2 regions of the Chitinophaga sp. MM2321 genome follow, and region 2 is predicted to be linked to the other one. Evidence: riboswitches for the same ligand, from Rfam matches in the RefSeq annotation. Region 2 holds a riboswitch; the other holds the start of a gene.
What was found. A riboswitch is a leader RNA that binds a small molecule or an ion and turns the genes downstream of it on or off. The one in region 2 is predicted to bind S-adenosylmethionine.

Region 1 (4,425 bases), 1.1 Mb from region 2:
GGTAACCCATTTCCAGGAAACCGGACCAGCCATCGGTATTCAAACGGCCGCCTATCGAAAAGTCACGCTGGAACACATTTTCCCCCTCCTCCTGTTCACGGAAGATCGCTATCTTCTTCAGCTTACGCTGCTCTTTTTCATCTTTCTTAGACTGTTCCGTTTGCCTGCTGGTGGTTTGCGCTTGCAAACTACCCGTGATCGTTGCTAAAAACAGGATTAAGTATATTTTTTTCACAGTGATGGGCTATTATTATAATAAATAAACGCTTGAATAAAGGTATTGTTATGTTAATATTACAAACGTACCTAATTTTTTTTAGTTTGATAAGGCTCTTACCCTGCCTTTTAACTTGTTCTAAAAATACACTTATTTTACAGTTTGATTACCAACCATACAAAGGACTTTAAAACTATACATCATGCAAACAGCGGAAATTATCTACACCGGCGAATTACGGACTACAGCAACCCACCTGCGATCAGCCACCGTCATTGAAACAGATGCACCGGTAGATAACAATGGAAAAGGTGAAAGATTCTCTCCTACTGACCTGGTAGCCACGGCCCTCGGCTCGTGTATGCTTACCATCATGGGCATCAAGGCAAGAGATAACAACTGGGCCATCGAAGGCACCAAAGTGAGTATTCAGAAAATAATGGGTACAGAACCACGTCGCATTACCGGCGTAACCATCGTATTTGATTTTCCCGGTACCCATAACCTGGGAGAAAAAGAAAAAACCGTCCTCGAAAGAGCAGCACTCACCTGCCCCGTCGCCAAAAGCGTACACCCGGACCTTGTACAGGATGTAACCTTCAATTGGTAAGGCACTATTTAAGAATTTTTTGATTTACGAATTTAGGGATTTGAAATGCAGCGGAGATATGTGCGTATACGGTTATCTCCGCTGCATTTCAAATCCCTAAATTCGTAAATCAAAAAATTCCTAAATTCCTACATCTTTTCCCCGCCCAATATCTTCATGCCTATTGCGCATTTCAGACATCTCTTTTCATCGCAGTAATATTGCTTCAATTGCAGGAGTGCCTGCGATTCCATGGCGTTTTCCTGTGTAACGCCCAGCTTTTCCCAGGCATTGGTAATCTTGTTTTTTTCGGCGGGTAGCTGCTGGAGGAAATGCAGGGCTTTCTCCTGGTAATAGCGGGTGTTTTTTTGTTGTCCATAGAGGTAGAGAAGCGGTAGCACCGTATTGATTAAAACGGCATGCACGGCCTGTTTGCCGGGGCGGTGGGTGGCAGTTACCGGTTGCCCGAAACGGTAATGCTCCTGCCAGTACGCTGATGGCCGTACGAAAAACAACCGTTCCAGTTCTCCAAGTTCTCTTGCCTCCAGGATGCGGGAAAACAAATGCGATGTTTGCTGCATCAGGGTGGCAAAGGCGGCCAGCCGCAGGGTAGGAAAAGATGCAGGCCGCATCCGCAGCCAGTTCCAGTGGTGCGGCGCTATTGGCTGGAGCTGATATTTATGCCGCAGGTGCAGGTACTCCCGCTGTAACTGCAACGGGTATACGTCGATGAAGTCCGCTTCCAGCATTCCCGCCTGACCAAAAAGCAGGGCTTCCGTTAGCAGCGGCTGGTGCTTATGCCGCATGAGGATATTATAGGGCAGCGATTGCGCCATTTGCAGGAACGGCAACGCATTTACCGGCATGCCATAGCTCTGTGCTACTGCCCAGTAGCACGCTTCTTCCCAGTTATATTTATTGCATAACAGCCAGGCACGTAGTCCGTTCATCTTGTTTTCCCAGCGTTCGGCCAGCAGCCGCTCTTTCCAGCTGAGCCAGATGAGCCGGGAGATATCGCCGGCACTATCCGCACAAGGCACAAAGGAAGCCGACTGCCGCAGCCATTCATAGCGTTGTAGCAACAGCTTGGGGATATACTGCTGTAATTCAAGACAGGGCGCATCTCCCGCCTCACGCTGGGGCAGGTCATGTACAAATACCACGTGCAGGATGATCCGCCCGTATTGTTTATTGTGCTGATGCCCATGCCGGAACCAGTCGGATGTGCTAAGATGCAGTTCTACGGCGCCTGCCCATACAGTATTGCCGATCCTGATCTTTGCCCCCGTAAAATCGGGGCCGCTGTGGTGATTCTGCCATCCGGGGTAGATGATCTGTAAAGGCTCACCCGTAGTAGTTACCAGGTTATCCTGCTTAAAAATACGGCACGCCCATATATGCTGAAAAAGCTCTTCGGAGAGCGGGGGGTTAACATGCATAAAGATATGGTTGATTATTAAAATACTATTAGCTAAAGATAATAAAACATCACCTCCGGTAAAAAAATTTCTGCTCCTGATTTGGAAAATTGATCAAACTGCCTTTACCTTTGCACCCAGTTCTTATACATCACTTATCCAGAAAGGCGGAGGGACTTGGCCCTGCGATGCCTTAGCAACCTTTCCTGATTTAATTATCAGGAAAAAGGTGCTAATTCCTGCCCCGGTGCAAGTCGGGGAAAGATAAGTTGGCAGAGATAATTCTTCACCAATATAATATTGAAAAGAGCTCTTCCAACAAACGGAAGAGCTTTTTTATGCCCGCTCCCGCCCACTTCCTGGATTTGTCGTTGTTTAAGTAGATTTTTAATGATACCGTTGCAGGGTAATACCTGTACAAACAGACATCGTTAAAAAATAATTTAATAAGATGAAAACAGCTACACAACTGATTCATAGTATTCCGATAGATGAGTTGACAGGCGCTATTTCAGTGCCCATCTACCAAACATCTACCTTTGTACAGGAATCGCCGGGCATCAATAAGGGTTTTGAATTTTCGCGGGCTAACAATCCCACGCGGAAAGTGTTGGAAGAACTGATCTGCAACCTGGAAGAAGGCTACGCAGGTTTCGCCTTCGCCAGCGGGATGTCTGCTATTGACGCTGTACTGAAGCTGTTGAAAACCGGCGATGAAGTAATGGCCGTAGAAGATACTTACGGTGGCATCTTCCAGATCTTCAACCACATGTTTGAACGTTTTGGGATCAAAGTAAACTTCGTGGACACCAGCAACCTCGATAAAGTACTGGCTGCCATCACGCCCAATACCCGGATTATCTGGCTGGAATCCCCTACCAATCCAACATTGCGCATCTCTGATATCAAGTCTATCAGTAAAATTGCCAAACAACATAATATCCTGCTGGCAGTAGATAATACTTTCAGTACCCCTTTATTGCAGCAACCACTCACTTTGGGCGCCGACATGGTTATCCACAGTGCTTCCAAATACCTGGCCGGTCACTGCGACGTGATTGCCGGACTGGTAGTGGTCAATTCCAAGTCGCTCGCTGATCAGATCCGCTATAACCAGAATATTTCCGGTAGTATCCTCAGTCCGTTCGACGCCTGGCTCACGATCCGTGGTATAGAAACCCTGGCGCTCCGGCTGGAAAAGCAATGCAGCAATGCCAGCGCCGTAGCCAACTGGCTGGCCGCGCATCCTGCGGTGGATAAAGTATTTTATCCGGGTCTTGTTACCCATAAAAACCATCACATTGCGCGCAAACAGCAAAAAAGTTATGGCGCCCTCGTGAGCTTCTCCTTAAAAAGCGATAATATCAAAAATGCGATCCGCATCGTGAACGCTACCAAGCTGTTTAAACTGGCGGAAAGTTTTGGCGGTGTGAAAAGTATGCTGGCTCATCCGGCTACCATGACACATCGAACGATACCGGAAGCATTCCGGAAAAAAACAGGTTTGCAGGATTCCTGCATCCGTTTATCAGTAGGCATAGAAGATGCCGAAGACCTGATCAACGACCTGAAACAAGCACTGGATAAATTAAACCATCCGGCGGGTAAACAAATCACTGTTTTACAATAAGCTGCCTTACTAACGCTGCCGGCTACACGCTGTCAGTATCGTATCAGCAGCCTCAAGTTTGAAAAAAAGTATGGAAAACAAGATCATCAATTTAGGTATTTTTGGATTCGGTGTCGTAGGACAAGGACTGTATGAAGTTTTGAACAGAACAAAAGGTATTAATGCACGCATCAAAAAGATCTGTATTAAAGACCCTAACAAATCAAGACCTATTGACAGCAGCTACTTCACTACCGATAAAAATGAAATCCTGGAAGATCCTACCATAGACGTAGTAGTAGAGCTGATAAATGATACGGAAGCCGCCTTTGAAATTGTGAGCACTGCGCTCCGCAATGGCAAAGCAGTAGTAAGCGCCAGCAAACGCATGATTGCTGAAAACCTGCCCGCTCTCTTCCAGTTACAAACAGAAAATAAAGTGCCCTTCCTGTACGAAGCCTCCAGCTGCGCCAGTATTCCCATCATCCGCAACCTGGAAGAATATTACGACAACGACCTGCTCAATGCAGTGGAAGGCATCTGCAACGGATCTACCAACTACATTCTTACCAAAATATTTGAAGAAAACCAG
Region 2 (4,425 bases):
CGTACTTTGTATGGCGTAACGTTTTTTTACCAATGGCAAGTATAAAAAAGTACCTGGTTGTACTATTTTTTCTGATCGCTTTCTTACCGGCTGCTAAAAGTCAGTATGCCTACCCGGATCCCGGCTATCATTTTCTTACGGGGAAAGATTATATCCAGGATAGAAATTTCTACCTGTTTACTTTATTTGAAAAGATGCCTGCCATTGCCCGGATAATGGCCGGGGATACCACTATGCAACGTATCGGAAAAACATACGTACAGCGTGTGCCCCATTCCGTTAGTCTCAATATCACAGCTATAACAGATCCGTTTTTATTTACAGGAGAGGTGATCAGCCGCATCGGCAACACACTGCCTGATTTATTGACCCGGTATCCGGCGGAAATGGAAGGACTGGTGAAAGCCATGCGCAGCAGCGGCTTGTTTCAATTGTACGCAGCGATGCCCGATACCGCATTACTTGCCCGTGCCTGGAAGGATGCGGCGCAAGGAGTAAACTATATCATTAACGCCTATACGACCAATAAAGGATTCCGTTATGCAGCCATTGATTCCGCTGTATATGATGTGTCATCCCCGGCCTATAAAATAAAAGTGACGCAGGCGTTGAAAGATGACGGTAATAGCAACAGGCGCCTCTTTTTCAGGCCCTCCCTCGATCTTGCACTGGCCTTGCTGCGCCTGAACAAACGTGATGAATGCGCGCGCTATGAGCCGCTGTCGGATACTAACAGCGAGGCTTACACGCAATTGAAAAAAACTGACTGGGATAAATATACCTTTTCCGCCCTGCTGATCCTGGGTGCGGGCCCCGGCAATACAGACGCTATCAGCGATGCCGGTAAGAACCGCTGCCGCATAGGGGCAGACCTGTTCCGTAAAGGTCTTGCTCCCTGCATCATCGTTTCCGGCGGACATGTACATCCCATCGGCACCCCGTTTTCTGAAGCAGTGGAAATGAAGAAGTACCTGGTGAATGAACTGAAGATCCCCGCAGCCGCTGTGATCCTGGAGCCTTATGCCCGGCATACCACTACCAATATCCGCAACGCGGTGCGCATTGCCTGGCGCAATGGCTTCCCCATGAATAAAAAAATGTGCTGTGTGTCCGATCCCTTTCACCTGAGCTATGTGAGCGGAAGTATCTTCAACCTGCGTTGTATGCAGGAGCTGAGCTACCTGCCGGCCACGGAAATAAAACAGGCCGATCTGTATTTCCTCTCTTTTATACCGGATCTGAAATCTTTACAGGCCGATGCCCGGGATCCATTGGACCCCTGATAAAATATTTTCGGGTTTTATACGTCTTATATAAAAATTAATATTCCAACAGCATCTAAAAACACTCAATATTTTAACCATGTCAAACGAATCTATTCAGCCTTTATATACCATCCTGGGGGCAGGTGGTATCATTGCCAATGAGCTGTGCCTGGAATTGACGAAGAACGGGAAACAGGTCCGCCTCGTAGGCCGCTCTCCCAAAACATTTGCAGGCATCACCAACCTGGTAACCGCCGACCTTACCGATTACGCACAAACGAAGCAGGCAGTAAATGGCTCCGCCATCGTTTTCCTGACCGCAGGTCTTAAATATGACAGGAAACTATGGGCTACTGCATGGCCTAAGATCATGACCAATGTGATTAATGCCTGTAAGGAAGCCGGCGCTAAACTCATCTTCTTCGATAACGTATATTCCTACGGGTTAGTAGACGGCCCTATGAAAGAAGATACCACGTATCATCCTTCCAGCCATAAAGGGGAGGTTCGCGCGGCTATTGCCACCCAATTAATGGATGAAGTGAAGGCGGGTAATATGACTGCTTCCATAGCACGTGCAGCCGATTTCTACGGCCCCGGCGCAGATAAAACCGGTTTCCTCAACCTCCTGATTATCGACCGGTTTAAGAAAAACAGCTCCGCGATGTGGCTGGGAAAAGATAATGTAACCCATAGTTATACTTTTACGCCCGATGCCGGCAAGGGACTATACCTGCTTTCCCAGGACGCGCAATCATGGAACCAGATCTGGCACCTGCCTACCACCAATCCCGCTCCCAATGGTAAAACTTATGTGGAGCTGATTGCGGGGCAAATGGGCATTAAGCCCCGGTACATGAAGCTGGGCAGTTTTATGATCGGCCTGTCCGGATTGTTTGATACCACCATAGGGGAATTAGGGGAGATGCTGTACCAGAACAATCATCCCTATATTTTTGACTCCTCCAAATTTGAAAATTATTATCAATTCAAACCAACATCTTACGAAGAAGGCATACGTTTAACATTGGCTAAACAATAGTCTACTGAATTTGTAGGAAAATAAATTTGGTGGTTAATTTTTCTGCTTTATCTTTGCACCAGTTCTTTAAGTTGCTTATCAAGAAAGGAGTAGGGAAATGGCCCGATGATACCTTAGCAACCTTCACTGCACAAGCTTTGAAAGGTGCTGCATCCATCCTGATCAGATGTCAGGAAAGATAAGTTTTGATTTTCGAATTTTTTGATTTTCGAATTTTTGAATTTAAATACCAAAATTCGAAAATCAAAAAATTCGAAAATCCCACTCTCTCTCTTGATTTGCTCCGCAAGAACGTTTTTTATCAAACTAAAAAAACAATCAAAGATGAGCACAATCACAGAACTGATCCATGCTATTCCCGTAGACCCGCAAACCGGCGCCATTGCTGTGCCTATCTACCAGACTTCTACATTTGTACAGGAAGCACCGGGTGTAAACAAAGGTTATGACTATGCACGGTCCAATAATCCTACCCGCGCGGCAGTAGAAAAAATTATTGCACAGCTGGAAGGTGGCGCCGCTGCATCTGCCTTCTCCAGCGGACTGGCAGCCATAGACGCCGTATTGAAACTGCTTAAATCCGGGGATGAAATTGTAGCCGTAGATGATATCTATGGTGGCGCTTTCCGCCTCTTTCATAAAGTGTATGAAAAATTCGGGATCCGGGTAAACTATGTTGATACTTCTGATACGCAGGCCGTCTTCCATGCCATCACACCCGCTACCAGGCTGATATGGCTGGAAACGCCCACCAATCCCACGCTGAAGATCTCTGATATTGCCGCTATAGGTCGTATTGCAAAAGCACACAATTGTTTGTTTTGTGTAGATAATACCTTTGCGTCACCGGTGCTGCAACAGCCATTGTCATTGGGGGCGGACCTCGTGATCCACAGTGCTACCAAGTATCTCGGCGGACATAGTGACCTTATCGCCGGGGTAGTGATAGCCAAAACGGAGCAGCTGGGAGAAGAAATAAAGTTCTATCAGAATGCCTGTGGCGCCATCCTGTCGCCATTCGACAGCTTCCTGCTGATCCGTGGTATTGAAACCCTGCACCTGCGTATTAAACAACACGGCATCAATGCACAAATCATAGCGGAATACCTGGCAGAACATCCGGCGGTAGAAAAAGTGTTCTATCCCGGTTTGCCATCGCATCCGGGACATGAGCTGGCAAAGCGGCAGAGTAAAGGGTTTGGCGGGATTATTTCTTTTACTTTAAAAGATGATAGCGCCGCTGCCGCCACCACTTTTGTTACCTCCACGCATTACTTTAAACTGGCGGAAAGCCTGGGCGGCATTAAAAGTTTGCTTTGTCATCCGGCTGAAATGACGCATAAATCTATCCCTGCTGAAAAGAGAAGGGCAGAAGGGGTAAGTGACAGCCTGATTCGCTTATCTGTAGGGCTGGAAGAGTCGGCCGACCTGTTGGCCGACCTGGAACAGGCTTTTAAGAAACTGCCGCAGCACGCCCGGGCAGAAAGCGTGCTGTCAGCATAGCCGCTACGTTATCTCCCGTCGCATTTAAAATAGTGGCCAGCGGATCAACCAATGTTCCGATGATCAGCAGCGGCGGGAGGGCTTCTACCGGGAACCCATATACGGACATGACCAGCAACTCGCCGATATAGCCGCCATTGGGAATACCGCCTTCCACGATGCTCACGATCACGGTTATGCCCATGGCCATCAGCACGGTATCTACACTGTTGAAACCTTTGCCGAACATCGCAAATACAACGGCCATTTTTATGATAGAAGAAATGCTGGAGCCATCTTTATGCAGGGTAGCACCTAGCGGCACTACCACATTGCCAATGGATGCCGGTACGCCCATCCGTTGCACCGCTTCGAGGTTGGCAGGAATGGTAGCAATGCTGCTACCGGTGCCCACCGCGGTTAAGGTGGGAATAATATTGTTTTTCCAGAAGATTTTAATACCATTAAAACCACCCGCTACAAAAGCATAAAAACTAAATCCGACTATAAAATAGATAGTACCGAAACCATAATAAATACCCAGTGAGTGTGCATATGTGCCAAACAATTGCGGCCCTACCGTGCCCACCTGGTAAGCAAAGTAAGCACCCAGGCCCACGGGCGCTATTTTCATGA

Region 1: another riboswitch for S-adenosylmethionine. It lies ahead of ABQ275_RS03280 (PLP-dependent aspartate aminotransferase family protein); the one in region 2 lies ahead of ABQ275_RS07780 (PLP-dependent aspartate aminotransferase family protein).

The regions. Positions count from the first base shown of each region.
Region 1 covers NZ_OZ035533.1:878,376-882,800, reverse strand. The annotation lists gene ABQ275_RS03295 (hypothetical protein) at 1-235, opposite strand, end outside; gene ABQ275_RS03290 (OsmC family protein) at 420-827, shown strand; gene ABQ275_RS03285 (DUF2851 family protein) at 956-2,245, opposite strand; SAM riboswitch class I at 2,377-2,495, shown strand; gene ABQ275_RS03280 (PLP-dependent aspartate aminotransferase family protein) at 2,676-3,854, shown strand; gene ABQ275_RS03275 (homoserine dehydrogenase) at 3,925-4,425, shown strand, end outside.
Region 2 covers NZ_OZ035533.1:2,004,506-2,008,930, forward strand. The annotation lists gene ABQ275_RS07770 (YdcF family protein) at 33-1,283, shown strand; gene ABQ275_RS07775 (NAD-dependent epimerase/dehydratase family protein) at 1,363-2,307, shown strand; SAM riboswitch class I at 2,380-2,492, shown strand; gene ABQ275_RS07780 (PLP-dependent aspartate aminotransferase family protein) at 2,632-3,810, shown strand; gene ABQ275_RS07785 (dicarboxylate/amino acid:cation symporter) at 3,761-4,425, opposite strand, start outside.